2 regions of the Cytobacillus sp. FSL H8-0458 genome follow, and region 1 is predicted to be linked to the other one. Evidence: predicted binding sites of a transcription regulator. Region 1 holds the regulator's gene; the other holds the start of a gene.

The links. The regulator LexA, encoded in region 1, represses DNA repair genes until DNA is damaged. The targets are predictions, from matches to a motif close to CGAACATATGTTCG.
Region 2: the regulator LexA is predicted to act here: its motif matches at 12,330-12,343, upstream of uvrB (excinuclease ABC subunit UvrB).

Annotation. Positions count from the first base shown of each region.
Region 1 is NZ_JBBOBR010000001.1:2,332,843-2,348,467, forward strand. It holds gene NYE23_RS11330 (ABC transporter ATP-binding protein) at 1-1,016, opposite strand, end outside; gene NYE23_RS11335 (ABC transporter transmembrane domain-containing protein) at 1,021-2,769, opposite strand; gene NYE23_RS11340 (DUF6376 family protein) at 2,870-3,310, opposite strand; gene NYE23_RS11345 (YneF family protein) at 3,445-3,660, opposite strand; gene sirA (sporulation inhibitor of replication protein SirA) at 3,748-4,185, opposite strand; gene tkt (transketolase) at 4,541-6,547, opposite strand; gene NYE23_RS11360 (DUF896 domain-containing protein) at 6,772-7,005, opposite strand; gene NYE23_RS11365 (YneB family resolvase-like protein) at 7,150-7,797, opposite strand; gene yneA (cell division suppressor protein YneA) at 7,807-8,139, opposite strand; gene lexA (transcriptional repressor LexA) at 8,297-8,920, shown strand; gene NYE23_RS11380 (DUF4257 domain-containing protein) at 9,204-9,488, shown strand; gene glnA (type I glutamate--ammonia ligase) at 9,602-10,936, opposite strand; gene NYE23_RS11390 (MerR family transcriptional regulator) at 11,039-11,446, opposite strand; gene NYE23_RS11395 (methionine gamma-lyase family protein) at 11,634-12,905, opposite strand; gene hflX (GTPase HflX) at 12,919-14,175, opposite strand; gene NYE23_RS11405 (trimeric intracellular cation channel family protein) at 14,397-15,014, shown strand; gene NYE23_RS11410 (TRAP transporter large permease) at 15,033-15,625, opposite strand, start outside.
Region 2 is NZ_JBBOBR010000002.1:236,920-252,544, reverse strand. It holds gene NYE23_RS22620 (hypothetical protein) at 1-513, shown strand, start outside; gene NYE23_RS22615 (hypothetical protein) at 588-758, opposite strand; gene NYE23_RS22610 (AI-2E family transporter) at 1,004-2,107, shown strand; gene NYE23_RS22605 (NRDE family protein) at 2,208-2,963, shown strand; gene NYE23_RS22600 (PAS domain S-box protein) at 2,995-4,410, opposite strand; gene pdxR (MocR-like pyridoxine biosynthesis transcription factor PdxR) at 4,537-5,961, opposite strand; gene NYE23_RS22590 (DMT family transporter) at 6,094-7,008, shown strand; SAM riboswitch class I at 7,081-7,179, shown strand; SAM riboswitch class I at 7,282-7,383, shown strand; gene NYE23_RS22585 (methionine ABC transporter ATP-binding protein) at 7,542-8,573, shown strand; gene NYE23_RS22580 (methionine ABC transporter permease) at 8,563-9,213, shown strand; gene NYE23_RS22575 (MetQ/NlpA family ABC transporter substrate-binding protein) at 9,232-10,059, shown strand; gene NYE23_RS22570 (M20 family metallopeptidase) at 10,085-11,293, shown strand; gene NYE23_RS22565 (alpha/beta-type small acid-soluble spore protein) at 11,450-11,725, opposite strand; gene NYE23_RS22560 (DUF2198 family protein) at 11,872-12,108, shown strand; gene uvrB (excinuclease ABC subunit UvrB) at 12,503-14,482, shown strand; gene uvrA (excinuclease ABC subunit UvrA) at 14,490-15,625, shown strand, end outside.

The DNA of each region.
Region 1 (15,625 bases):
TCCTCCTGTGCCGGAGCAAGTTCCTTTTCGTCCAGCAGAGCAAACGCTCTTGAAGCGGCAATAATTGCCTGCTGATACATGGAAAGCCTCATCATGATCTGATTCACAGGCTCAAAAAAGCGGTCCAGATAGCTGACAAAGGCATACAGCACACCGATTTCGATCGGACTGTTAAAAGAAGAAATGCCAAAGAAGCTCAATACAATAATAAGTGCAAGAACATACACAAGGTCAATGGCCGGCCTTAACAGCAGCCCATCCATTTTGATATTGCGCATACCCGCTTGGTAATGCTGTTCATTGATATCGCCAAATTCCTTACGCAGCCTTTTTTCCTGTCTGAATACCTGGATGATCGACATTCCCTGAAGTGATTCACTCAGTTTTGCATTCAGCTCACTCAGCCTCTCCCTTAGGTCCTTATAGAAAACAGAGCTGTATTTGCGGTAAGTTCGGATGATCATAAAAAGAATCGGGAGAATTACCAGACAAAACAGGGCAAGCTTTACATTCAGGATAAACATTGCCACAAAGATTCCCGTCAGCAGGAAGGCACCCTGAATGAAGGTAACCAGGACACTGACAAACATATCTTTAATCGCCTCTGTATCATTGGTAACCCGAGAAACAATACTTCCCGCAGGTGTTTTATCAAAGTACTTCAAGCCCAGTGACTGTACCTTTGAAAAAACATCCACACGCAGCTGCTGAATGATTTTCAGCGCGATTTCCTGAAATTTGAGCAGCTGAAAATAGGATACCAGCACATTCATGATCTGAATGCCCAGATAGGCTGCACCGAGGACAAATAATGGCTCAAAAACCAGATTTCCAGTTGTTAAATAATCATCGATAAAAATTTTGACAAGAATCGGACCCAGTATGTCTCCAATCGTTGTTAACAGAAGCAGACTGAAGGCAAGTGTGATTGTTTTCTTATGCGGTTTTGTATAGGAAAGCAACCGGAAAAGGACCTTCCGCTGCTCTTTTCCCTTCATAATCGGTGACTTTTCCATTGTCTTATCCCCCATGCTCTACAAGCTCTTCCAGCTGCTGCCGCAGATACATATTCTTATACCAGCCTTCTTCAGCCATTAGTTCATCATGTGTTCCTCTCTGAACAATTCTTCCTTCATCCAGCACCAATATGAGATTCGCATGCTGAATGGCACTCAGCCGGTGAGCAGTAATAATCGTTGTCTTGCCAGCCCGCTCAGCCCGTAATGAAGTAAGAATCGCTTCCTCAGTTTTGGCATCAACAGCAGAAAGGGAGTCATCTAAAATCAATACTTCCGGATTCATCATAAGTGCTCGCGCAATGGAAATACGCTGCTTCTGCCCTCCGGAAAGGGAGACCCCTCTCTCGCCTGCAACAGTATTATAACCTTCTGTAAATTCGAGAATATCACCATGGATATTGGCCAGTTTCGCAGCCGCATAAATATCTTCAATGTCTGCATCCGGCCTCGTGAAAGCTATATTTTCAGCAACAGCGGCAGAGAACAGGAAGTGCTCCTGCGGGACATATCCAATCGCTTCTCTCAGCTTTCCGATTTTATAGCGGCTGATAGGATGTCCTGCAAAAAGAATTTCCCCTTTATAGCCTTCAAACTCTCGAAACAAAAGCTTCAGAAGTGTGGTTTTGCCCGCACCAGTTTTACCTGCTATGCCGAGAGTCTCTCCTCTTTCCAGTCTAAAATGAATATCCTTTAGCAGCCTTTCCTGTTCACCCGGATAGGCGAACTCCTCAATCTTGTACTCAATATCACCGCTTGGAACTTCATTGATGCCAGTCTCATCATCCTTTATATCGATTTCTTCTGCAAGAAGAGCAGAAACTCGATCAAAAGAGGCCCGGCCTCTCTCGACAATGTTGAACAGCCAGCCAAAAGCCAGCATTGGCCAAATCAGGAGACCCAAGTATGTTGTAAATGAAACCAGCTGCCCGATTGTCAGCTCTCCTGCAATAACATATCTTGATCCAAATGCAATAGACAGGAAGAAAGAAATCCCTACAATAATGCTGATCGTCGGATCAAACAAAGAATCAACCTTAGCAACAGAAATGTTCTTTTGCACTACATCTTCAGACTGCCTGCGAAAATCTTCAATATCTTCTTTTTCCTGGCCGAATGTTTTAATCACTTTAATTCCTGAAACACTTTCCTGAGTTTTGTCATTCAGTGAAGAAAAAGCCTCCTGTGCTTTGTGGAACCGCTTATGAAGGAGTGTTCCGTACCAGCTCGTGAGAAGTGCCATGAAGGGCATAGGAATCAAACAGATTAGCGTCAGCTTCCAGCTGATAGTTGCCGCCATGGCAATGATAACGAAGCCGCCTGTTGCCATCGAATCGACAAAAGTGAGGACCCCGGCTCCTGCTGTCTGCTGAATTGCCTGCAGATCATTTGTCGCATGGGCCATTAAATCCCCCACCCGCTTTTTCTGGTAGAAGGACTGTGACATATTCGTAAAATGCTGATAAAGTCTGTTGCGCAGGAGTTTGGACAGCTTTACTGCTGAACCGAAAATCATAATCCGCCAGTAATAGCGGAGCACATACATCATGAGGGCAACAACAGCAAGAAGTCCAATCCACATTAATAATGCTTTTGCAGTCAGCTCGCCATTTTTAATCGAATCAACAACCATTCCAACTACCTTTGGAGGTACCAGCTGCAGCAGCGCCACAAATAACAGCAGAATAATTCCGTTTACATAAGCCTTCTTCTCCTGTTTAAAAAACCACATTAAATCCAAAAAGACCTTCATACCCCATCCTCCGAAATCCATAATAGCTTAAATAGTTTATCAAATATTGAGAAAATAAGGAAGATTTTTCCCACAATAAAAAAGCACCCGGATGGATGCTTTATTGCCCTAATGCTTCTATGCGGTTTATCAGGCTTGTGGCCTCATTAATCGTAGTGAACAGCTCTGAATTTTCCAGCTGATCCAATGCAAGGCTGCCTCTCTCTAATACTTTATTGATCTCTGCCAGAAGTGCTTCATTCTGGATCACAAGTTCCTGATGAATATCCTCTGCCAAGGTTGGGATGTCCTGAATGGCGATAAATTCTTCAACTTCCTGCTTAAGTGTCAACAATCTGTCTTCAAGTTCCTGCTCCATTGCCGGATCTGCTGCCGCATCCTGAATCATTTGAGGCGCCTCTTCGGCAAAGTCGCTTAATGTATTGATATGCTCAGTCGCTACATTAACATAGTCAATGGAATTATTCACTTCACCCAGAACGGAACAGCCGCTTAAAAACATGGAAACGGTAAGGAACCCTATTAGAATTACTTTTTTCATTTGCTCGTTCCTTTCATGATTTGTCATAGTATATATACGGTCTGTTTCAAAGAAGGTTTCATTTTGAAAATAAAAAAACCACCTTTCTGTTATTGTAACAGAAAAGTGGTTTCCGATGGGATTCTTGTCCCTGATTACTTGCCAGTCTGCTTGTTCATGGCATTCATCATTTGGTTGATCTTCTTTTGAGATGGCTTCATGCCCATTTGCATCATCATCATTTTAAGCATTTGTTCATTAATTGGCGGATTTTTCTCAAGGTAGCTCATCATATATTTTCGAGCAATGAAAAATCCTAGTGCTACACCGGCAAGAAGCGCCAGTACACCAACTAGAATGTACATACCCATACTAACTTCCTCCTTCATGTTGTCTATCATACAGTGTACTAGACCAAAGGTTATTATACAATATTTGCTTCAGTTTTTCTCTTAATTTTAGACGAATTTTCTCTCTTTTATCGGTTTTAGCCACCCATAGCGCTTATGCTGGAGGTCAACAGCCAGAAAGGAAGACTCGCTTTTTCGCAGCACTTCGAAAAAAACTGTCTCTGCCTCATAGCTGCCGGCCGCTTCTAAAACCAGGCTCCGTTCAAAAACTTCAAGCTTTGCTCTGCTTCTCTTGCTCATCTCTATATAGTATGCACTTTTTTCTATGATAAAGTCCTTTTTTCGCTGCAGCTGCTGGTGGATATATTTATGCACTTTCAAACCCGGGATTGGCTTAGTCACAAAATCAATTTGCTTCGATAGAATAGACTTCATTTCACCTGACGAACGCTCATACTCTTCAAACAACTGAAAAAACATCCGCTCTCTGCCAAAATAATGGGACGCAAATTCATCTTCTATTAAATACAATTGATAAGCTCTCATCTGGCCCCTCCTTCCGGGACAATCCATTTCTTTCAATTATAAGTAAACGATTTTAAGGAATGTGTCTGAAGATGTTAAAAACTTTCACTAATTTTGTCGAAAGCGAAGAATTCAGTTGATTATGAGGATTCTTGGTGGAAGAACATCTGTTGTTTGATTCTTTTACAAATATTCACTATTGCATATTCCCCGATTTGATTAATCGTAATCTTGTTTTTTGATGACGGCTTGCTTTGTGGCGACCTTTTCTTTTCCTTCCGCTTCCTTTTGGGCTGCATAGTCCTTCTAAGCTCACCCCTATCTTTAATGGTATAAAAAAAGGGAGAGCTTCTCAGCTCTCCCTTCCCGGTTATCATTATCCCTGCAGCAATGCTTTCACGCGTGCTACAACGTTGTCTACTGTGAATCCGTATTCTTCCATAATTTTTTCACCTGGTGCAGATGCGCCGAAGGTATCGATGGCAAGAACATCGCCTTCGTCTCCCGCATAGCGGTGCCAGCCAAGTGAAGATCCCATTTCAATGGCAAGACGTTTCTTGACTGTCTTAGGAATCACGCTTTCTTTGTACTCTTTTGTTTGTGCTTCAAAGCGGTCCCAGGCAGGCATGCTTACTACAGATGCATGGATGCCTTCGCCCTCAAGCGCTTTTTGAGCTTCAACTGCGAGGCTGACTTCTGATCCTGCAGCAAGCAATAATACATCCGCATTGCTGTTGGAGGCTGGTGAAACAACATAAGCACCTTTTTGTACACCTTCGTATGCCTCTGAATCCGTTCCTTTTAAGGTAGGAAGGTTTTGACGGGTCAATACTAATGCAGTTGGCTTGTTTGTTGATTCAATTGCTGTTTTCCAGGCAGCTGCTGTTTCGTTTCCGTCAGCAGGGCGGACAACAGATAGGTTTGGCATTGCACGCAATGCAGCAAGCTGTTCTACAGGCTCATGCGTTGGGCCGTCTTCACCGACAGCGATACTGTCATGTGTGAATACATACGTTACAGGCAGGTTCATAAGAGCAGCCAGACGAATTGCCGGGCGAAGGTAATCAGAGAACACGAAGAATGTTCCGCCGAATACTTTTAATCCGCCGTGAAGCGCCATTCCATTCAAAGCAGCGCCCATTGCAAATTCACGTACACCGAACCAGATGTTGCGGCCATCAAATGATTCAGCCGTAAAGTCACCCGTTCCTTTTATCATTGTTTTGTTGGAGCCTGCAAGGTCAGCAGAACCGCCAAAGAATGAAGGCAGGTTCTGAGCGATAGCATTTAGCACTTCTCCGGAAGAAGCGCGGCTTGCAAGGCTCTTTCCTTCTTCATAAACTGGGATGTCTTTATCCCAGCCTTCAGTAAGCTCACCATTGATCGCCTGCTCCAGCTGTTTCCCTAACTCAGGATGAAATTCTTTGTATTGAGCAAAAAGGTCTTCCCATTCCTGCTGCTTTTTCGTACCATTTTCAACAACTTGCTGCTTAAAGTGATCATATACTTCCTGTGGAACATGGAAGTCTTCTTCAAATGTCCATTTATAAGCTTCTTTTGTTAATTTCAATTCATCAGCACCAAGAGGGGCGCCGTGAACATCAGATTTGCCTGATTTGTTTGGAGAACCGTAGCCAATGACTGTTTTCACTTCGATCATTGTCGGGCGGCTTTCATCCTGTTTCGCTTCTTCAATTGCTTTTGCGATATCGTGAAGATCATTGCCGTCTTCTACACGGATGTACTGCCAGCCGTATGACTTGAAGCGCTGTTCAACACTTTCAGAGAAAGACTTATCAAGGTCTCCATCAAGTGAGATATCATTTGAATCATAAAGAACAACCAATCTGCCCAGCTTCAAGTGCCCAGCAAGGGAAGCAGCTTCAGCCGATACGCCTTCCATAAGGTCTCCGTCTCCGCAGATGCTGTATGTATAATGATCAACAACATTGAAGTTGTCTTTATTGTATGTTGCAGCCAGGTGGCGTTCAGCCATCGCCATACCTACAGCCATAGCAATACCTTGTCCTAATGGGCCTGTTGTTGCGTCAACACCAGGTGTATGGCCGAATTCAGGGTGGCCGGGCGTCTTGCTTCCCCACTGTCTAAACTCTTTAATATCATTCATGGAAACATCATAGCCGGAAAGATGAAGAAGGCTGTATAAAAGCATAGAGCCATGTCCGGCAGAAAGGACAAAACGGTCACGATTGAACCATTCTGGATTTTTCGGATTGTGGTTCATGAAGCGTGTCCAAAGTGTATATGCCATTGGAGCAGCTCCCATTGGCATGCCCGGATGGCCGGAGTTCGCCTTTTCAATGGCGTCGATTGATAAAGTACGAATGGAACTGATGGATAGTTCATCTGTGTGATTAAACATTCAATACATCCTTTCGAGTAGTAATTCTTCACTCTTTTAATATTATCGGGTGTCCCTTTTTTTCACAACCAATAGGGTCAGGTAAAGGACAAAAAAAGCCGGTTTGTTACTATATTGACACAAAAAGACCCGGCATATGTAAAAAAAGCGGAGATAGAACAGTAATGCCATCTCCTCTATTAAAAGAAGGAATACAGCACAGTGTATCCCTTGCAATTATAGTATTAGTGAAGGCGGTTTTTATTTTGGAATTCTTTCAGCTTTTTCGGAGTTACATCGTTTCCTTTCGGGTCAACGATTGTAACGCCTTTCAGCGTGTTTAACATACCAGAGCGGAAAGTCTCCAAATACTCTTTGCGCAGCGACGTCTGTTCCTTCGCTTCTGCTTCTGTTAGTCCGGATTCCTTGGCCTTCTTTGCCAGTTCATTAATTCGGGCAAGTTTTTGTTTAGGCAGCATTTATTAAAACTCCTTTATATCAAAAGTTTACCTTTGAATAATTCCGATGGAAGTTTTTATTATACATCAGCTTCAGACATGGAACAATACTGAAACTCAAATGCCATCATACTAAAAATGAGCACTTTTGACAAGAAAAGTGCCCTACTCAGCAAGTGAATCAATATGTTCTTTATACCTTCTATGAACAGTTGCTTTGGAAATATTATAGCCAAACCCCCTAAGCGTAGCAGCAATTTCAGCAAACGTTAACTCGTTTTTCCTCAGCCGGACAATTTCCTCTATTGGCACCTCTATTCTTTCCCTGCCGCCATTTGCTCCCTGATTACTTAGGTTTTTCTCGGGCCTGTATCCTTTATCAACAGCGCGCTGCATGCCGCGTCTGATTTTGATGTTATGCAGCTTTCTCTGATACTCCTCTACCATTCCTACGATGCTCAGCACCATCGAATCTGATTCCGAAAGCTCCAGCTTTCCGTTATTCGAGATGCTGTATAACTGGACTTCTTCTTTAAAGATGCAATGGAGAATCGCAATCTTGGCATTCCCCCTCCCCAGCCTGGTTTCATCCTGGATGAGAACAACCTTAATATCCTTTTTTTTAATTAAGTCTAAAAGTTCCAATATACCGTCTCTCTCAAGGTCGTATCCGCTGGCCTGTTCGCGTATGACCTTGACTACTTCAAAGCTATGCTTTTCTGCCAGGTTCAAAAGCTCTTCTTCCTGTCTTGAAAGGGACGTTTCCTGAGTATCCTTTGTTGTACTAACTCTGCAGTAAATTATTGCTTTCATAACTTCTCCTTATTCGTTAAGGTCTGAACTGGCAAGCTCTTTATATGGCTGGTCATGCAGGGCTTTTACTGGAATAACAATTTCATCACCCGGAAAAATCCTTCCAGCTGCTATCCCATTATTTTGTTCTACCCAATTTATAAATTGATCTGTAGACAGAGAATGCTCAGAAGAAAAATTTTCAGCAATCTTCCATAAAGTATCACCTTCTGCAACAGTGACTTTCACAAACTTTTCCGTATCAGGTGTTTCTATGAGCACGAGCAATATAAAAGATGCTGCCAAGCTTAAAACGAAGAGAATAATAGCATAAGAATATGATTTCCACAATTTGTTCAGCAAAATATACCACCTCGAAAGAATATATGTTCGTATTTATCGATTTCATTATAGACCGAACATTTGTTTTGTGTCAACATAAATTCGAACTTATGTTTGTATCATATGGTAATTGATGCTATAATTGAGACAATAAAAAACACATACGAGGTGCGTATAGATGGTGAAATTATCAAAAAGACAGCAAGATATATTAGAGTTTATAAAAGAAGAAGTTAAATTGAGGGGATATCCCCCTTCAGTAAGGGAAATCGGTGAAGCAGTCGGCCTGGCTTCAAGCTCGACCGTTCACGGTCATCTGGCTAGGCTTGAGAGCAAAGGACTGATCCGGAGAGATCCTACTAAACCACGCGCCATTGAGATTCTAGATTTGGACGAGGCTTCTAACATCCCCAAGGTCAGCGCAGTCAATGTTCCGATCGTCGGTAAAGTAACTGCAGGGCAGCCGATAACGGCAATTGAGAATGTTGAAGAATATTTCCCTCTTCCGGAAAGAATGGCACCTGCTGACGAGCATGTATTCATGCTTGAAATCATGGGCGAAAGTATGATTGAAGCAGGAATCCTTGATGGAGACTATGTAATCGTCAAACAGCAGAGCACTGCCAATAATGGGGATATCGTGGTTGCCATGACAGAGGAAGATGAAGCAACTGTCAAGAGATTCTTTAAAGAAAAAGACTTTATCCGTCTGCAGCCGGAAAACTCGACAATGGAACCAATTATCCTCCGCAATGTTTCTATTCTTGGCAAGGTTATAGGCGTATACCGTCATATGCATTAATAGATGGATTAAAAGCAGGCATCTCTGCCTGCTTTTTGTTTTTTCCAATTTTAAGAAGGTTATCAGTTCCTATTACCTGGTACTATCAGTTAAATCCTACAAAAGTAACTGATACCTTTCTTTTAGCATAATGTTACAGTCATGTATGACTAATTTATTGTTCAGAAAATTCGGTATTTTTATGCATATTATTTTATAGCCACTTTCTATATAATGGTAATACACCGAGAATCAACCTAAGGTCGCTTGTCCAAAATCTCGACTTTAGGAGTGTGAAGTAAAGATGTTTTTGAACATTACCTTCGCTTTGTTGATTGGTGGGCTGGTTGGTGTCGTTGGACATATTCGGAAAGAAGGCAAAATGGTTAAACCCAGAAGGACAAAGAAATTCATCTATCTGGGGGTCTTTGAAGAGGTAATTATGGGGGCTTTAGCGGCTGTTTTTTTGGTCGTATCTTCAGATCCTGACTCTGCCTTAAAGGTAGTTCTTCTGGCGGTGATTGCAGGATTTGGAGGAGATGCATTGCTGACATGTCTCGATTTCTTAAAAATAAGACATAAAGAATAGAGAGATGCAGAGATAGAAATTAGTTAAAACCTCGTTCAATTGAAAACGGGGTTTTTGCATTTTTCATAATAAAAAACCCCTGGCTTTATCAGCCAGGGGTTTTTCATATTTTTTTAGTACATGCTCAGGTACTGCTCGCGCTCCCATGGATGCACTTGCGTACGGAACATATCCCACTCGATTTCTTTCGCTTCAATGAAATGTTCGAAAATGTGGTCGCCAAGAGCAGAAACAATTACCTCATCTCTCTTAAGCTCTTCAAGGGCTGCTGCCAATGTAGGAGGCAGATCCTTGATTCCCTCTTCCTCACGCTCTTCTTTTGTCATGACATAAATATTGCGGTCCACTGGAGCAGGAGGAGTCATTTTATTTTTGATTCCGTCCAGGCCTGCTTTTAATAATACGGCCATAGCAAGGTATGGGTTTGCAGCAGGGTCAACGCTCCGCACCTCAACACGTGTACTTACTCCGCGGGAAGCAGGGATACGGATGAGAGGTGAACGGTTTTGAGCAGACCACGCAACATAGCAAGGTGCTTCATAACCAGGAACCAGACGCTTGTATGAGTTAACGATAGGGTTTGTCACAGCTGTAAATGCAGTTGCATGGTTTACGATACCAGCAATAAAGTGGCGGGCGTCATCACTTAATTGAAGATCGCCGGTTTCATTGAAGAATGCATTTTTGCCCTCCTTGAATAGTGAAACATTGCAGTGCATTCCTGATCCGCTGACACCGAATAATGGCTTCGGCATGAAGGTCGCATGCAAGCCGTGCTTGCGGGCAATCGTTTTAACCACTAGCTTGAATGTCTGAATTTGGTCACAAGCTGTTAAAGCATCCGCATACTTGAAGTCGATTTCATGCTGGCCAGGTGCAACCTCATGGTGGGAAGCTTCAATTTCAAAGCCCATTTCTTCAAGCTCAAGTACGATATCACGGCGGCAGTTTTCGCCAAGATCAGTTGGAGCAAGATCGAAGTATCCGCCATTGTCGTTCAGCTCCAGAGTCGGCTCTCCTGCATGATCAAGCTTAAATAAGAAAAATTCCGGTTCAGGTCCTAAGTTAAAATCAGTGTATCCAAGATCTTCCATTTCTTTAAGGATGCGTTTAAGGTTGCTGCGCGGATCGCCAAGGAATGGAGTTCCATCCGGATTATAGATATCACAAATCAGACGTGCCACTTTGCCTTTTTCCGCAGTCCAAGGAAATACTACCCAAGTATCAAGGTCTGGATATAGATTCATGTCTGACTCTTCAATGCGCACGAAACCTTCGATTGAAGATCCATCAAACATCATTTTGTTATCAAGCGCTTTTTCAAGCTGACTGATTGGAATTTCCACATTCTTAATTGTCCCAAGGATATCCGTAAACTGTAAACGGACAAATTTCACATTTTCCTCTTCTGCAATACGTTTAATATCTTCTTTAGTAAACTTTGCCACTGGTAGTTCCTCCCTTAAATTTACATGAGTAATTTATTTTTTGCTCTGTTAATGCGCGCTCGGAAATCCAAGACATTATCAACGAGCTTAAAAACGGCTTTGTTAATGAAAAAAGCGGTGGATGTTGCCCTGCCGGGATGAAGAGCGATTAAAACGCCCTGCCTGCACAATTTCTTTGCGTAGAAGTTTCCGGATTTCTTCATCCGATAGATCGCGTCTCGCTTTTTCAGCTTGTTTATTCATGGTTTCAGTTAGCGCTTGCTGTTCTTTAACGAAAAATAGCTGCTTGATCCCGGCCATATTCACGCCTTGATCAATTAAATCTTTGATTTCCAGAAGGACATCGATGTCATTTAAGGAAAAAAGCCTTCTATTTCCGTCAGTTCTAGCTGGAGAAATCAATTGGTGTTCTTCATAGTAGCGAATCTGCCTGGCAGTAAGGTCAGTCAGCTGCATAACAGTACCAATTGGGAAAAGCGGCATGGAACGGCGAATTTCGCTTCCAGTCAACTATTTCTCCCCCTTTTCAATTACTTCTTGAATTTATTATATGTAATGTCAGATAATCTGTCAACAATATGTTAGTTTTTATAACATGATTTTTTCAAAAAATTTTTTCCTTTCATATTTTCATATAATTCTCAGTAAAGCAAAAGAGAGGGACAACTAACTATGTAGCTGTCCCTCTTATATTCACCTAATTTATTTGGACTAAACCCTTTTCCAGCAATTGGTTCAATGCGATGCATACAGCCATTTTCACATGCGAATAGGTAAGGCCGCCCTGGACATAAGCAACGTATGGAGGTCTTATCGGTCCGTCTGCAGTCAGCTCAATGCTTGCACCCTGGATAAAAGTACCAGCTGCCATAATGACATCATCTTCATACCCCGGCATATAAGCAGGGTAGGCTGTTACGTGGGAATTAACAGGTGATGCAAATTGAATCGCCTGGCAAAACCCCACCATTTTCTCTTTATCATCAAATTGAACAGATTGAATTAAATCAGTTCTATTACTGTCCCACTTTGGGTTGGAGTTCATTCCGAGCCGCTCAAGCAGTGCTGCTGTAAAAACAGCCCCTTTCAGCGCCTGGCCGACAACGTGTGGAGCAAGGAAAAAACCCTGATACATTTCCTGAAGGCTGTACAGGGAAGCACCCGCTTCTGCACCAATTCCCGGTGAAGTCATTCGGTAGGAGCAGGCTTCCACCCATTCCTTCTTCCCGACAATATAACCGCCTGTCTTGGCAATCCCGCCGCCAGGGTTCTTGATGAGCGACCCGGCCATCAAGTCTGCCCCAACATGGCAAGGCTCCCTGTCCTCTACAAACTCCCCATAACAATTATCAACAAAAACAATCACATCCGGTTTAATTTCTTTTACAAACTGAATCATTTCTTCTATTAGTTCAATTGTGAAAGATGGTCTTGTTGCGTATCCTTTAGAACGCTGAATGCCAATCATTTTCGTGTTCGGCCTGATGGCTTTTTCAATCGCAGGGTAATTGATGCTTCCATCTTCATTCAGCGGGATGCTATTGTATCCAATGCCGAACTCTTTCAGCGAGCCGTTGCCAGATCCCCGGATTCCAACGATTTCTTCCAGTGTGTCATAGGGCTTGCCTGTTATGTACAGCAATTCATCACCCGGCCGCAATATGCCAAAGAGTGCAATGGAAATGGCATGGGTGCCTGAAATAATCTGAGGACGCACCAATCCGGCTTCCCCGCCGAATACTTCTGCATATATTTCCTCCAATGTATCCCTGCCGATATCATCGTATCCGTAACCGGTTGATGGAATGAAATGAGAGTCGCTGACTTTGAAATTTTGAAAACTCTTTAATACACGGAATTGGTTCTCATCAATCCGCTCATCAATGTTCTTTAATACTTCTGAAATTTGCTGCTCCACTTCTTTTACAATCGGCTGCAGCTTTTCTCCTTGCGATAACTGTTGAAACATGATGTTCTCCTAACTATACTGTATATTTCGTTAAAGGTCCTGAGATCTGATGGTCTTCGAGGTAATAGCCCTTGCAGACATAGAGTTCTTTGTCTTCATTAAATGACAATTCCCTCAGGATGGTTTCATTCTTGAGCTGTGACAGCAGTTTCCCTTCTGTCGACGGCACCTCAACATGATAATGCTTCATCATCCCCAGGATCATCTGCTCGATTTTCCGTTTCAGCTCATTGCGGTCATCTTCTTCAAAGGCACTGATTTGAATCGTTTCTGTCCTGGCGGTCGGGACAAAATCAGGATGCCTTAGATCTCTTTTATTATATACCGTCAGCTGTGGTATTTTATCATTTTCCAAATCTTCTATTAGTTTATTGACTGTCTGCTCATGCTGGTAATAATCTGGATTCGACATATCGACTACATGAAGAAGGAGATCTGCTTCCTTTACTTCTTCCAGGGTGGAACGGAATGCCGCAATCAGCGTAGTCGGCAAATCCTGGATAAATCCGACTGTATCTGTTACAAGTGTAATGAATCCGCTTGGCAAAATCAGCTTGCGGGTCATTGGGTCAAGTGTGGCGAACAGCTGGTTCTCTTCATAAGAATCTGCTTCAGACAGCCTGTTAAAAATCGTGGACTTCCCTGCGTTTGTATAGCCGACAAGCGCAATTTGGAATGCTTTGTTTTTCTTCCTCCGTTCACGATATCTGTCCCGGTGCTGTACAATGACGGAAAGCTGGGCCTTAATATCATCAATACGGCGGCGAATATGCCGGCGGTCTGATTCAAGCTTGGTCTCACCCGGCCCCCTTGTGCCGATTCCCCCTCCAAGTCTTGAAAGCTGGACACCCTGGCCTGACAGGCGCGGCAGCAAATACTGCAATTGAGCCAATTCAACCTGCAGTTTCCCTTCTTTAGAGCGTGCTCTTTGAGCGAAGATATCTAATATCAGCTGTGTGCGGTCAATGATTCGCGCATCCAATTCTGCAGATAGGTTTCGAACCTGGCTTGGTGAAAGCTCATCGTTAAAAATGATAATATCTGATTCCATTTCTTCCTGAAGAGCAGCCAGTTCCTCCACTTTTCCTTTTCCTATATATGTAGACGGATGAACCCGGTCCCTTTTTTGTGTCACCGAAGCTAAAACTTTCCCGTTGGCAGTTTCCGTTAAGGATTCCAATTCTTCCATTGAATATTCAAACCGCTGATCATCTTCTTCAGTATGGCAGCCGACAAGAATGACTTTTTCATAATCTGGCTTTTGTTCCAACCAGCATCCCTCTTTCATAGTCTTATTTTAATTGATCATAACAAAAAACCTGGTCAAATACTAATCTCACCGCTAATCATAGGCTTTTGCACCAATACATAAAAAAAGGTTGTATTTCTATTTTTCCGTGTTAAAATCATATTGTTTGGAAAGAATTTACGTTTGTTCTTAAATTGGACAAAAATAGATATAGAGATTTGCATCATGAGGAGAAATGGCATATGACATGGGAAGTTTTAAGTATGATTGGCACTATTGCCTTCGCTGTCAGCGGTGCAATTGTTGCCATGGAAGAAGAATATGATATTTTAGGTGTATATATCCTCGGGATTGTTACTGCTTTTGGCGGCGGGGCCATCCGAAACCTGCTAATAGGCGTTCCAGTCTCTGCCCTCTGGGAACAGGGGTTATTTTTTCAGATTGCCCTTTTATCCATCACAGCAGTAATGCTGTTCCCGAACAACCTGCTCAAACACTGGCAAAAGTGGGGCAATTTCACTGACGCAATCGGATTATCCGCATTTGCCATCCAAGGAGCATTGTACGCAACTGAAATGAATCATCCTTTAAGCGCTGTAATTGTGGCAGCAGTATTGACAGGAAGCGGCGGTGGAATAGTCCGCGACCTTCTTGCAAGAAGAAAACCGCTTGTATTACGATCTGAAATTTATGCTGTCTGGGCTATCCTTTGCGGCTTCGCAGTCGGACTCGGAATCGCCTCAGCACCGTTTGAACTTTATGCTTTGTTTATCATCATTACCGCTTTGAGGGTTTTATCTTACACATATAATTGGAAGCTTCCCGTTAAGAGTCTGGGGACAAGCAAAAGCATCGGCTAGCCGATGCTTTTTTAATATTTATAGGGTTGTTAAAAACATTGATATCGCAGGGAAATAAGTAATAATAAATAAATCAAAAACCATTACTGCAATAAAAGGAATTACAGCCTTGATTAATTTATCGTAGGAAACATCGGCAATTCCCTTCACAATAAACAAATCCAATCCAACTGGAGGAGTAATTAAACCGATTGATAAGTTTACAACCATAATTAATCCGAAGAAGACCGGGTCAATTCCTGCTCCTAGAGCTATCGGTAGAAGCAATGGCGTAAGGATTGTAATCGCTGCAGATGCATTCAGGAAGCACCCTGCAATAAAGAAGATAATATTGAAGATAAATAGTATCAGATATTTATTTTCTGTTGCGTTCATTACAAGCTGTGCAAGCTGCTGTGGAATTTGTTCAGCCGTTAATAACCATCCGAATAAATTTGCCCCAGCTATAATAAAGACAACCATGGCAGACATTTTTCCTGCGTTAATAAACGCTTCCGGTATATCCTTCCAATCCATATCTTTATAAACAAACTTATTAATGATGAAAGCATATGCAGCTGCTACTGCACCAGCTTCAGTAGGAGTAAAGATCCCTCCCCTTATGCCGAAAA
Region 2 (15,625 bases), on a different contig from region 1:
AAGGCAGTCATAACAACGGGACCGTTTCTTGTTCCTTTGGAAACCGATTGTGAATATCAGGTTGGAAGGGAGAATGAAAGGATTGTTATAATCATCAGCAACCCAACAGGAAGAAAGTTGAAGGCATCTGTAAAACTGGGAGTATGCGTCCAGCCTTACACACCTGCGCTAAAAAAGGATGGAATCTGTGTAATCAAAAACCTGCCGGAAAAAGAATTTAATTTGGGGTTATTTGAGTTAAAGCCCCATACATGCACCAGAATTGAATGCGATATTCCAGAAGTGTGCAGCTTGGGAAGCAATGAGGGGAATGCGGTGCTTCGTGTATTAGCAAAGGGAGATTTTCTATTGTGCGGCCATGATTGTAAACCGGCATGCGGCCTTCTGGAAATATCCGTCGTAGGCGGAAGTATCTATAATCCCGGTGTATCGGGGCTTGAGCAGGCGGATCCGGTCACATTGTTCCGGTATCATGATTTTGTAGTGTGCGAAGGTGAGGATTGCTGGTGTTAAAGGTTTCTGGTTCTATATAATTAATGGCAAAGAATAGAGAGCTGCTGAGCGGCTCTTTTAATTTTCGGGCTCTGTTAAATTTTTTTATGAATAGCTCGCTCAGCAGTTCTGAGTATGTCTATAACTGCATTCTGGATGAGAAGAATATCACTAAGAATTTGGTTTTTTATTTTTGAATTATTACAGCGCTGCATTTCAGCTGCCAGCAGATTGAGCTCTTTTTTAAAAATGTCTAATGTGCTCATATGTCTGTTCACTCCTGGTTTAATATATAGTTCTTTATACCCTTTTTTCTGGCAGTTATAAACCAAAATCCGAGAATTTTGCAAGTGATATTTCTAAGTGCGGAGACTTAATTGTTCAGCTGAAATTTCTTATTTTTTCCGAAACCTTTTCAATTGCTAATCGTAATAGAAGTAGCATCTTCTTAGGAGTTAATACGCGAATATGATATCCTTTAGTTAATCCATTCAAAGAAAAAGGTGACATTGTGGCAAAGAAAAAATTGCAGTACTGGACTTTGCAATTGCTGATTATCTTAACCATTATCTATGTTTCAACAAAAATTTCTTTTCTGTTTGAACCAGTCGGCATTTTTGTATCTACTCTATTTTTCCCAATCATCATATCGGGATTTCTGTATTTCTTATTGAACCCGCTGGTCAGATTGCTGCAGCGCTATAAGGTGCCAAGAACGGCAGCGATTTTAATCATCTATGCAGCGGTAATCGGTTTAGTAATGCTCGTCATTGGCAACATTGCTCCGCTCATCAGCAGACAGGTTACTGAATTATTCAACGATCTGCCGGAATATGCGAAAACGACCAGAGACTTTGTTAATTCAATGTCTAATACTGAAGAGTTTAAGTGGTTTTTAGCACAGGACTACATATCAATACAGGAAATTGAAGCCCGCATTATGGATTATGCCAATACTCTCCCAAGCCGTTTGACACAGGGAGTAGCAGGCATTGTCAGCCTGGTCACCAATATTGCGATTACAATTGTAACCGTGCCATTCCTCTTATTCTACATGTTTAAAGATGGAGATAAGTTTCCTGCAGCAGTTTCGAAGTTTCTTCCTGCTTCATACAGAGAAGAAGGGGTTAAAACGCTTAAGGAAACAGGGGAGACACTTTCTTCATATATTCAGGGACAGATTACAGTAGCATTATTCGTGGGGACACTTTCATTTATCGGCTATTTAATCATCGACCTGCCTTATGCGCTGGTTATGGCACTGATTGTGGCCATCACCAATATTATTCCTTATGTCGGCCCGTTTCTTGGCGGTGCACCTGCTGTTATTGTCGCTCTTTTTGACTCACCTACAAAAGCCTTTCTGGTTGTCGTGGTCATTGTGATTGCCCAGCAGATTGAAGGGAATGTGCTGTCTCCGCTGATTCTCGGAAAGACATTAAACACACATCCGGCCACCATCATCATCTTATTGCTGGTTGCCGGCAATCTTGCAGGCATCCTTGGCATGATTCTGGCGATTCCTACCTATGCTGTGACCAAAACAATTGTTTTGAATACAGTGAGATTTTTAAGGGCCAGGAAGGCAGCTCGGCTCGGGGACACGGTTACGTAAAGATGGGAAAGCTCCTTTGCAGAGAGGGGCTTTTTCTAATTGGTATTATTTTTCGTTATGTAAAGTTAAAATAATAGTAAAAACGAAAGCAGTGATCCCAATGTGTCTAATCCTCTTCGCATACAAAGTCCACCCGAAATACAAGCTGATAGTGGCAGCCAATCGCGACGAATTTTACGAACGTCCGACTGCCTCGGCGCATTTTTGGAAGGACCACCCCCACATTCTTGCTGGCCGGGATTTAAGGAAGATGGGGACATGGATGGGTGTTACTAAGAATGGACGATTTGCAGCTCTGACAAATTACCGCGATCCGAATGAAGTGACAGAAGGCAAGAGGTCAAGAGGGGATCTGGCGGCAGATTTTTTGAAGGGCGGTGCTTCGCCTGCTGACTTTATGAACAGGGCATCTGAACATCGCGGCAGCTATCCCGGCTACAATCTGCTGGCGGGAAACTTGGAGGAACTCTTTTATTATTCGAACGTGGAGGATCGAATAGAGCAGCTTCAGCCGGGGGTATACGGGGTCAGCAATCATGTGCTGAATACCGAGTGGCCGAAGGTGAAAAAGGGGAAGGAGGGCTTATCTAAAATAATAGATAATCCAGCCGGGAACTTAACAGAAGACCTGTTCACACTTCTCCTTAATGCAGACCCCGCCCCGGATGATAGGCTTCCGAAAACAGGAGTTTCTCTTGAATGGGAACGGATTCTGTCTCCATTATTTATTAAAGGCGATGCCTACGGAACCAGGAGTTCAACTGTGCTGCTGATGTCAAAGGATGAGATTTTTTACAAGGAAAGGGTTCATATTGGGGAGGATAGGCAGGAACAGGAGTTCATCCTTAAAAAGTAAGAAGCCAGCTCAGTCATCTGGCTTCTTTTATTCAGGCAAGCGGCAGTGTAATCCGGACCGTTGTGCCTTCATTTTCCCTGCTGTGGATGTATAGGTTTCCGCCGTGGTTTTTAATGATTTTTTTGCAGATCATAATGCCAAGGCCTGTGCCTTTTTCTTTTGTGCTATAAAACGGCTCTCCCAGTTTGGCGAGGCGTTCTTCCGGTATGCCGATCCCTTCATCCTCGACAGTGATGATCACAGAATGGTCCTCCTGGCGGATATCGACGTTGATTTTGCCGCCCATGGGCATGGCTTCCATCGAGTTCTTGATGATGTTAATCAGCACCTGTTTAATTTTATCTTTTTCACATTCCACAAAGAACTTGCCGGGTGCCTGAGTTAATTCGATCAGGATATTTTCCATGACTGCCTGGCTGTTTAAAAGAGTAATCACACTTTTTACTACGTTTGTCAGGCAGGTTTTTTCCATTTCAGTTATCTGAGGTTTGGCGAGAACGAGCAGGTCATTGACGATGCCTTCAATCCGCTCCAGCTCATTTAGAATGACCTCCGCGAAATTGTCTTTATGTTCTTCGTATAATAGCTGTGTAAAGCCTTTTATGGCTGTAAGCGGGTTGCGGATTTCATGGGCAATGCCTGCTGCAAGCTGACCGACAACGGATAGTTTTTCAGCATTCTGCAGTTTTTCCTCGGTCTTCTTTTGTCCGGTTACATCTTTGATAATGATTTGGTAGACCTTTCTGTTCTTAAAAGTGGTTGGGATCAGCTGGACTTCGGCTTTTCTTATTTGTCCGTCAGTCCGGATCAAATTAAGCTCAAAATTCACGCTTAGCTTTGTTTGCAGAAAATCATCGAGGGTGGAATGTTCTGAAGGAGGAGTGTAGTCGTGGAGGGAGGTGCCGATCATCTCTTTGATGCTCGTATACCCGAAGAGCTTCTTCCCTTCATTATTGATATAGGTCCAAATCCCCTTTTGAGTCACCATTCCGATCGTATCCTTGGAGTACTCCACCAGAAAACGGTACTTTTCCTGTGTCTCAAGAATTTCCTCTTCCATGATAATTCTCTGTGTCATATCCCGGATGATGCACATCATTTCTTTATCGTCATTAATGACTGAAAAATTGGCTTCCAGCCAAAGATAATGCCCCTCATTATGCCTGAAGCGAAAGGTCACCCGTTTATGCGGAAGCTGTTCGAGCTCGGCCAATGCCTCTCTTAGAAGATCCCGGTCATTTGGGTGGCAGTATGTATAAAGGCTGCTCCGGTAAATGTCCTGCTGCGAATATCCCAGCATCGGCAAGCAGGAAGGGGAGACATATATAGCAATGCCTTCTTTTGTCACTCTTGCAATCACATCGCTGGAATGCTGAATGGCCAGCTGCAGATTCCTCGCTTCGACTTTGTCCGCGAATAAATCTGCCGGATTCTCGGTCATAATCATTTTTGTTCCCTCCTTTTTGGGGAAATGGCACTTTTCCATCATTATACAATACAAGTTTAGATTGACATATAGGATAAATTTCACTCTATGCCATCTGGGAAATGGATGCCTTGCCAGGTACTATGCTCATAAGAGCTTTCTAATTTCCTCTCCAAGGATGAATATGCCTTCCTGCAACTCTTCCAGCGAAGCATAAGCATATGAAATTCGAATAAAATGATTCGGCCCGTCACTGTACATGCTCCCGGGATTTATAAGCAGCTTTCTTGAAATAGCCTGCCGATAGAGGCTTCGAATTGGAATATTGGACGGTACTTTCAGCCATATAAAAAAACCTCCTTCGGGAGAATTCCATTTTGCTATCCCGGACAAGTGGGCATCCAATGCATTTAGTGCCGTCTTACGGCGGATTCTCAGCTGCTCACGCACATTTTCCATATGTTTTTGATAGAGACCGGTGGACAGCCACTTTTCAGCTACCCTTTGTGAAAGTGAACTTGACCCATAGTCAGTCTGCATTTTAAGATCTGCAAGCCGGTCGATAACAGGTTCAGGTGCTGCTACCCAGCCTATTCGAAGTCCGGGACTCAATGTTTTCGATAAGCTTCCCATATACAGGACCAGGCCGTTTTTATCCATTGCTTTTAATGGGGGAGGAGGCATCTCATCAAGCCATAGCTCCCGGTAAATATCGTCTTCCACGATCGGCAGCTGTTCTATTCTGCAAATATCAAGCAGGTCACTCCGTCTTTTTTCGGTCATTAAAATTCCAGTAGGATTGTGATAGGAGGGAATCGTATATAAAATTGATTTCCCTTTTTCAAATTTCTTCAGCGATATGCTTTCAGGGATAATCCCTTCCTTATCCATTGGCAAACCTTTTAAATTCATGCCTGATGACCGGAAAAGCTGCAATGAATATAAGTAAGAGGGTTTTTCCAGAAATACAGGTGCCCCTCTCTGCAAAAGACCCAGTGAAACAAGCTGAAGAGCCTGCAAGCCTCCAGAAACAATAAGTATGGAGGAAGGAGAAGCGGCAATTCCGGAAGCTGCTAAATATGCACTGACTGCCTGTCTTAATGGCAAATACCCCTTTGGTTCCTCATAACCGAGTTCACTCAATTCATCCGCGGCATCCTTTAGAACACTCTGCATCGTTTGCACCGGAAAAATCTCAGGGGAAAGCTCACCTTTGCTAAGCTGTATAAATGCAGGGTCCATTTCCAACTCGTTAATTTCCTGAACGATTTGCTCGCTGGCTCTGTGTATCCCTGTATCGATATATTCACTCCAATTGGCATGCTGCCTTGAAGCGAGCAAGGTCCAAGTATTATTAATAACCTTGGTGCCAATCCCAGTTTTCCCTTCTATTAATCCATCTGCAGCAAGTTCTTCCAGAGCAGTGATAATGGTGCTTCGGTTTACTCCGAACTCCTCCGCCAGTTTCCTTTGACTTGGAATTTTACTTCCGATTGGCCATTCGCCTTTGGAAATCTTTCCTTTAATGGCCTCCATAACTTGCTGATATTTTGGCAATTGTTTTGTATCCATCCATCTAACCGCCTTCAGTGAAAATTGGCTGGTAAAATTCTTTCTCCATTGGTTGAGGACATTGTATCAGTTATTGACTATCATGAAAAGCAGCACAGATAATGGCTGGTAATGCTGATAAGGGGGATGAAGTTGGCTGGAAAAAAATTTATGGTTATAGGGGCTCATAGTGCTATTATCATTCTCTGGGCATCCGCATTCCCGGGAATACGGGCAGGGCTTGAATCATACTCCCCGGAGCACCTAGCGCTTTTTCGGCTTTTAATTGGCTCCGCTGCACTTGGCGTCCTTGCACTGCTGAAGAAGATGCGCATGCCGGATATAAGGGATCTTCCTGCTATTTTTATGCTTGGATTTCTTGGTTTTACGGTTTATCATACAGCACTCAACATTGGGGAAAAATCAGTAAGCGCCGGGCCGGCAAGCTTGATTGTCTCCATGACTCCGATCTTTTCCGCTGCTTTGGCTGCTCTATTTCTAAGGGAAAGATTTGGAAGGGTAAGATGGACTGGTTCCGGTGTCAGTTTTGCAGGTGTTGCACTTATTTCATTAGGTACGGGAGGCGGGTTTGAACTCCAATCCGGTATTTTATTCATCCTGCTTGCTTCCATTTCTGAAAGCATCTTTTTCGTATTCCAGACTAAGTATTTCGATAAATACGGATTTTTGGCATTTACAGCCTATACGGTATGGGCAGGGACCATTTTTATGCTGATTTATCTTCCTGGCCTTGGCAATGAGATCTTTCATGCGTCAGCCGAATCTACATTAAGTGTCCTCTATTTGGGGGTTTTTCCAACGGTAATCCCATATATTGCCCTCGCTTTTCTTGCATCCATAGGGGGAGCGTCTGAAGCGGTGAGCTCTCTTTATCTGACTCCAGTAATGGCGTTTGTCATTGCGTGGGTTTGGCTGGGGGAGGTGCCGGCTATGTCATCCATTGTGGGTGGGATGATCGCTCTAGCAGGTGTGGTGATTATTCACCGAAAAGAAAACGCTATTAAAGTTACAGAAATTTATGAAAATGGGTCAAGTAAAAATATTTGAAAAATATGATTGACATCCTTTTCTTTAAGGTGGTAAAGTAATAAGCATATTAACAACCGCATAATAAAAATCTTCTTATCAAGAGAGGTTGAGGGACTGGCCCTATGACACCTCGGCAGCGGACAGCATGTACCGTGCCAAATCCAGCAAGCATTGCTTGAAAGATAAGAAGAGGACCATTGATAAATGCTGCCCTCTTCTTTCTTTTAGAAGAGGGTTTTTGTATTACACAGAAAAAATGCATCAAGATTCTATTCATGAACATATGAATATTTCTTATCGAGAGAAGCAGAGGGACCTGGCCCAATGAAGCTTCGGCAGCAGGCAGAACGCACTGTGCCAAATCCAGCAGGCGAAAAGCCTGGAAGATAAGGAGAGGATTTCAAAAAACCTCTTCTGACGGAAGGGGTAAATTTCAGGATATAATTCTTAGTTTTCACATAGGAATAATAAGAAAATAAAAGGTGACAGGTATCTATACCAGTTCATTCAAGTGGTATAGGTGCCTGTCACCACCAAAGGAGAGATGCTGCATGATAGAGTTTCAAAATTTAAAGAAGGTCTATAAAAGCGGAGGTCAGCAGGTAGCTGCTCTGGATGGAATAGATTTAAAGATTAATAAGGGTGAGATTTTCGGGGTGATCGGCTTCAGTGGTGCGGGAAAGAGCTCTTTGATCCGCTGTGTCAATTGGCTGGAGAAGCCGACTTCAGGAAAGGTCATTGTCAGCGGGCATGATTTGACGGCTTTATCTGTAAAAGAAATTCGCGAAGTGAAAAGAAACATCGGTATGGTCTTTCAGCATTTCAATCTTTTAAACTCGAAAACCGTGTTTGCCAATGTGGCGATGCCGCTCACACTGGCTAAGATTCCTAAGGATGAAATAAAAAAGCGTGTCCATGAATTATTAGACTTCGTGGGGCTTGCCGACAAGGCGAACAGTTATCCGGATCAGCTGTCAGGCGGGCAAAAGCAGCGGATTGGAATCGCCAGGGCGCTGGCAACTCAGCCTTCCATTCTATTATGTGATGAAGCAACTTCCGCTCTGGATCCGCAGACAACCAGCTCGATCCTGCAGCTGCTGAAAAAAATAAATAAAGAATACAATATTACCATTCTGATCATTACCCATGAAATGTCTGTAATCAGGGAGATCTGTGACCGTGTTGCTGTCATCGAAGCAGGAAAAATTATTGAAGAAGGAACCGTCTTTAATGTCTTTTCTTCACCAAAAACCCCAACAGCGAAAAACTTTGTCAGCACAGTCATGAATGATCAAATACCTGACTCCATTAAAGAAGTGATTGAAAAACAGCAGGGGCTTCAAAAGGTATTCAGAATCAATTTTGTCGGAAACTCTGCCGGACAGCCGCTGCTCTCGCAGGTTGCCAAAAAGTTTAATATCGACTTCAACGTCCTGTTTGGAAATATTACTGAACTGCAGGGAATACCTTTTGGCAATCTGATTGTTGAGTTTCAGGGTCCGGACAGTGAAATCAGACGTGCTATTCAGTACATCAGCCAGGAAAAAGTTTCAATAAAGGAAGTGACTTCACGTGCTAGTTAACCAGGAAAAAATCATCGAAGCCCTAATCGAAACGGTCCAAATGGTTGCATTCTCATTGCTGTTTTCAGCACTTATCGGACTGCCGCTTGGCATATTGCTTGTCGTGACAAGGAAAGGGCATCTTTTGGAAAACACAGTTGTTTTTAACATCATAAACAGCATTATTAATATTTTCAGATCAGTGCCTTTCATCATTTTAATGGTAGCCATCATCCCAATCACCCGGATGATTGTCGGGACATCGATTGGAACCGCTGCAGCCGTAGTGCCGCTCGTCTTTTACGCAGGACCCTACATTGCGAGATTAATAGAGAATTCATTGCTTGAGGTTGATCCGGGAGTCATTGAAGCGGCAGAAGCAATGGGAGCGACGCCGGGGCAGATTATCCTTAAATTCCTGATTCCGGAAGCACTCAGTTCACTGGTATTAGGCTTTACCATTGCGACAATCGGTCTGGTCGGAGCATCAGCCATGGCTGGGGCAGTCGGAGGCGGAGGCCTTGGTGACCTTGCCATTACATACGGCTATCAGCGATTCGATACAACCGTCATGCTGATTACCGTTGCAATCTTAGTGGTCATGGTTCAAGGCCTGCAGTCATTCGGAAATATCTTATCCAAAAAAATCAGAAGAAGATAACTTAGGAGGAAACACATCATGAAAAAACTATTTTTATCATTCATTATTTTAGCATTGGCTGTGTTCACTGCGGCATGCTCTAGCACAACTGGCGGAGAAGAAACAAAGAAAGTTAAATTGGGTGTCAGCGGATCAGATACACGCATCTGGGACTTTATTGCCGAAAAGGCTGAAAAGGAAGGCATTGAAATTGAGGTTGTGACATTCTCTGACTATGTGCAGCCAAATGTTGCCCTGGCAGAAGGTGATCTTGATGTAAATGCATTCCAGACAGTCGCCTATTTCGACACTTTTATTAAAGAGCATAATATGGATCTTACACCAATTGCGACAACGGTTTTAGCACCAATGGGTCTTTATTCTGAAAAAGTAGAATCTGTGGAAGACATTCCGGAAGGCGGCAAAATTGCCATTCCAAATGATGCTTCAAACGGCGGAAGAGCCCTTCTTTTACTGGAGGAAGCCGGCCTGATCAAATTATCTGAAGACTATGACGGAAACCTGGACTTGAATAAAATCGTTGAAAACAAGAAGAACCTTGAATTTGTAGAAATGGTCTCAGCGCAGACGCCGCGCGCTCTTCCGGATGTCTCTGCTTCTGTCATCAATAACGGTATTGCTGTAGATGCAGGCTTTAACCCAACTAAGGATTCAGTTTTTATTGAAAGCGAAACCGCTACTCCGTATGTAAATATCATTGCTGTCAGAACAGAAGACAAAGATAACAAAACGCTTAAGAGAATTGCTGAACTTTACCAGGAAGATGATGTAGCTGATTTCATCACGAAAGAATATGACGGAAGCATGATCCCGACTTTCATTCCATTAAGTGATATTGGCTGGTAATTAATTTAAAAAAGGAGGAACAATGATGACGGCACCTGTAAAAGCACTATCCGAACTGAAAGAAGCGATCAGGAAGAATGTTGATGATAACAAGGAACTTTACCTTTCAGCAAGCCACCAGATCCATGCAAACCCGGAAATAGGAAATGAGGAGTTTTTTGCCTCAGGCTTGCTTTCAGGCATTCTTGAGAAGGAAGGATTTGAAGTAGAGCGGGGAGTGGCCGGGCATGAAACAGCTTTCCTGGCCCGGAAAAAATCCGATAAACCGGGGCCGTCCATTGCATTCCTTGCAGAATATGATGCCCTTCCCGGATTGGGCCATGGATGCGGCCACAATATTATAGGCACGACAAGTGTGGCAGCAGCCATTGCATTGAGCAAGGTTATTGATGAGACCGGAGGAGAAGCAGTAGTGCTTGGAACCCCGGCAGAAGAAGGCGGGCCAAATGGAAGTGCAAAAGGAAGCTTTGTGAAGCATGGCTTGCTTGAAGGCATTGATGCCGCCCTCATGGTTCACCCGTCAAACCATACCCGTCTGACCAGTTCATCACTGGCAGTTGATCCGCTTGACTTCGAATTTATCGGAAAGCCTGCCCATGCAGCAGCTTCACCGGAGGAAGGAATCAATGCTCTGGATGCAGTTATTCAGCTGTTCAACGGAATAAATGCCCTCCGTCAGCAATTGAAGGATGATGTGCGGATTCATGGAATTATTACTCACGGTGGGGATGCGCCGAATATTATCCCTGATTATGCAAAAGCCAGATTCTTCATCCGTGCTTCAACCAGAACAAGTTTAAATGAGGTAACACGGAAGGTTAAAGCTGTCGCTGAAGGCGCCGCACTGGCAACAGGAGCAAAGCTGAATGTGATTGCTTTTCAAAACGAAGTAGATAATCTGCTGTTAAACAAGACATATGACCAGGTGTTTAAAGAGGTGATTGAAGACTTGGGAGAAACCGTAGTGGAAGGGGACCGGGATGGAATCGGTTCGACAGATGCCGGCAATATCAGCCAGGTGGTGCCAGCCATTCACCCTTATATTAAAATTGGTGCGGATGATCTTGTTGCTCATACAGTTCCGTTCCGGGAAGCCGCCGCATCTGCCAAAGGAGACGAAGCTCTGCTTACGGGAGCGAAAGGACTGGCACTCACTGCCTTCCAGCTGATAACGGACCCGGAGTTGCTTAAATCCATTAAACAGGAATTTAAAGAGCGAAAAGCAGCTGTATAGGAACAAAAGCTATCCTTTTGCGGGATAGCTTTTCCTCCTTTTTGTGAGTGTTTTCCTCATATTGGAGAGTTGTTTCCCTAATTTGCTGAGTGTTTTCCTCAAATTAAGTGTTCGTTTCCCCAATTTTCCCATCCTTTTCCCGAAGTTCACATTTACCTACTGCTCCTTCATCCGTTCCTGTGCCATCCGGACAAGCTCCTTCACCATGCTGCCGCCAATCTTTCCGCCAACTGTTCCTGCCTGTTTGGATGTAAGCCTGCCATTATAGCCTTGCTTCAAAGGCACACCTGCCTCCTCAGCAACTTCATATTTCACACCGTCAGGATTTTCTCTGTCAACATGATATCCCTGGTTTGCCATTACCTTATTTTTCAGCTGGTCCAATGCTCCTCTTGATTCCGGCACTAGCGGACGTCTTTTTCTTCTGGCCATGATGCATTCCTCCATAAGTCCTTTTTCTTATTATGTGAAAGAACGCTTGGAATAACACTGAAAAAACTTGTACATCCACCTGTGAAAAGCTATTCTAATGGAAGAAACCTTGAATTTTTTTGAAAAACCAAGAGAAGGTGTTTTAAATGGCATTAAAATACTTGTCAGCTCTTCTGCTTCCTGGACTGCTGGTGCTGTTTTTTACGAGAGTCAGCTATAATCGTGTAATCGGGCTGGTGTTGACGGTGGGACTTATTGCTGCTTCTGTATATAAAGGCTACACCAATTCATTTGCCTTAATCGTTATAGACGCACTTTCGCTGACTGTCGGGTTTTGGTATGCCCAAAAATTGAAGCCGAAAATAAAGCCAAGTGCGGAATAAATTTTGCAGAGCCTGTCGAACAAACCTATCGACAGGTTCTTTATTTAATGAGTCAAAAGCTGTAATTAGGCATACGTTATATCAGCTTTTAATGGAGTTCAATCAAACGTTTGATTAAACTCAATGAAATCAATCAAACGTTTGATTAACCTTTCTTCGACAATTCCCTCAATAATTCGGCATATTTCCCAAGCAATATATTCTTAGTAAAAACACAAAAACGAATATCCGTTCGCATATTATTGGTTTGTTTTAGGCTCTTTGTGGTAGAATGATGATATGAGTTTTGAGTAAAAAACTGACAAATCAGCGGTGCATCCCGGGTCTTAAATTATTTCAATGCTGGTTTGTGATTAATATATAGATAAAAGTAATTTGAACGGGAGGCTTTTAGGTGAAGGATCAATTTGAATTAGTCTCAAAATATTCCCCACAGGGCGACCAGCCCGGGGCGATTAAAGAAATTGTGAAGGGAATCAATTCCGGCAAGAAACACCAGACACTTCTGGGTGCGACAGGAACGGGTAAGACCTTCACGATTTCGAATGTCATAAAAGAAGTAAACAAGCCAACGCTTGTTATTGCACATAATAAAACACTCGCAGGACAGCTATACAGTGAATTCAAGGACTTTTTTCCAAACAATGCGGTTGAGTATTTTGTCAGTTATTATGACTACTATCAGCCTGAGGCGTATGTGCCTTCTACAGATACTTTTATTGAAAAAGATGCCAGCATCAATGATGAAATTGATAAGCTTCGCCACTCGGCGACTTCCTCTCTATTTGAGCGGAATGATGTCATTATTATTGCCAGTGTCTCCTGCATATATGGTTTGGGTTCACCTGAAGAATACCGTGAAATGGTGCTGTCCCTCAGAACCGGAATGGAGATTGAAAGGAACCAGCTGCTTCACAGGCTCGTTGACATCCAGTATGAACGCAATGATATTGACTTCCAGCGCGGTACCTTCCGTGTACGCGGAGATGTTGTCGAGATTTTTCCGGCATCACGGGATGAGCATTGTATCCGTGTAGAATTTTTCGGAGATGAGATAGACCGGATCCGTGAAGTGGATGCCCTCACAGGTGAAATAATGGGTGAACGTGAGCATGTTGCGATTTTCCCGGCATCCCACTTCGTAACGCGTGAAGAAAAAATGAGAATCGCCATCCAGAACATTGAAAAGGAACTGGAAGTGCGCCTTGCTGAATTAAGAGAAAACGATAAACTTCTTGAAGCTCAGCGCCTCGAGCAGCGGACCCGCTATGACCTTGAAATGATGAGGGAAATGGGTTTTTGTTCCGGCATTGAAAACTACTCCCGCCACCTTACATTAAGACCGCCGGGTTCAACACCGTATACGCTGCTGGATTATTTTCCGGAAGACTTCCTTATTGTGATTGATGAGTCGCACGTAACACTGCCGCAAATCCGCGGCATGTTCAATGGTGACCAGGCAAGAAAGTCTGTGCTTGTGGACCATGGTTTCCGTTTGCCTTCAGCGATGGATAACAGGCCGCTTACGTTTACCGAATTCGAAAAGCATGTGAAGCAGGCTGTCTTTGTTTCGGCAACACCTGGCCCTTATGAGCTTGAGCATACACCGGAAATGATTGAGCAAATTATCCGCCCAACCGGTTTGCTTGATCCTACTATTGATGTCCGTCCAATCGAAGGCCAAATTGATGACCTCATTGGCGAAATCCAGGATCGTGTTGAGAAAAACGAACGTGTGCTTGTTACCACTTTAACGAAGAAAATGTCTGAGGATTTAACAGACTATTTAAAGGAAATCGGCATTAAAGTGCAGTACCTGCACTCAGAGGTTAAAACGCTTGAGCGGATTGAGATTATCCGGGAGCTTCGTCTTGGCAAGTACGATGTGCTGGTCGGGATCAACCTTCTGCGGGAGGGACTTGATATTCCTGAAGTATCCCTTGTTACCATACTTGACGCTGATAAAGAAGGTTTCCTCCGATCAGAACGTTCACTCATCCAGACGATTGGGCGTGCAGCACGTAATGCAAACGGCCATGTCATCATGTATGCAGACCGGATTACGGACAGCATGGAAAAAGCCATCAGCGAAACAAAGCGCCGCCGCTCTATTCAGGAAGAGTACAATGAAAAGCATGGCATCACGCCAATGACTATCCAGAAGGATATACGCGATTCTATTCGTGCAACCCATGCGGCAGAAGAGCAGGAAGAATACCAGCCGTCAGCAAAGCTCGGCAAGCTGAACAAAAAAGAGCGCGAGAAGCTGATCGGCGATATGGAAAAAGAAATGAAGGAAGCGGCCAAATCCCTCAATTTCGAAAGGGCTGCCGAGCTTCGTGATTTAATATTAGAGCTGAAAGCGGAAGGATGACGTAAAAATGGCGATGGATAAACTGATTGTAAAGGGTGCCAGAGCCCATAATCTGAAAAATATAGATGTCACCATTCCAAGAGATAAGCTTGTCGTCCTGACAGGACTTTCAGGTTCAGGAAAGTCCTCTCTGGCCTTTGATACGATTTATGCAGAAGGGCAGCGCCGTTATGTGGAATCATTATCTGCTTACGCGCGGCAATTCCTCGGCCAGATGGATAAGCCTGACGTGGATGCGATTGAAGGTCTGTCACCTGCCATTTCAATTGACCAAAAGACGACAAGCCGAAATCCTCGTTCCACAGTGGGAACCGTGACAGAAATTTATGATTATCTGCGATTATTATTTGCACGGGTGGGGCGTCCCACCTGTCCGATTCACAATATCGAAATCTCCTCACAGACCATTGAACAAATGGTTGACCGGATTATGGAATACCCTGAGCGAACAAAGCTCCAGGTTATGGCTCCCCTTGTTTCCGGCCGAAAAGGGACACATGTAAAGGTGTTCGAGGATGTCAAAAAACAGGGGTTTGTCCGCGTCCGGGTCGACGGAGAAATGATGGATCTCGGTGATGAAATTGAGCTGGAAAAAAACAAAAAACATTCTATAGAAGTAGTAATCGACCGGATTGTCGTAAAAGAAGGCGTAGCGCCAAGGCTTGCAGATTCATTGGAAACTGCTTTGAATCTTGGCAATGGCAAGGTGCTTGTGGATGTCATTGGGGAAGAAGAACTGCTGTTCAGCGAGAACCATGCCTGCCCTCAATGCGGATTTTCAATCGGTGAGCTTGAGCCAAGAATGTTCTCTTTTAATAGTCCGTTTGGTGCCTGTGCGGAATGTGACGGATTGGGCTCTAAGCTTGAGGTAGATGTCGATCTGGTCATACCCAATAAGGATCTCTCATTAAAACAGAATGCCATTGCGCCATGGGAACCGACAAGCTCTCAATATTATCCTCAGCTGCTGGAGGCAGTCTGCAATCATTATGGGATTGATATGGATATGCCGGTTAAGGATATTCCTGAACACTTGCTAGATAAAGTTTTATATGGATCCGCCAAGGATAGCATCTATTTCCGATATGAAAACGACTTTGGTCAGGTAAGGGAGAATTATATTCGTTTTGAAGGTGTCATCCG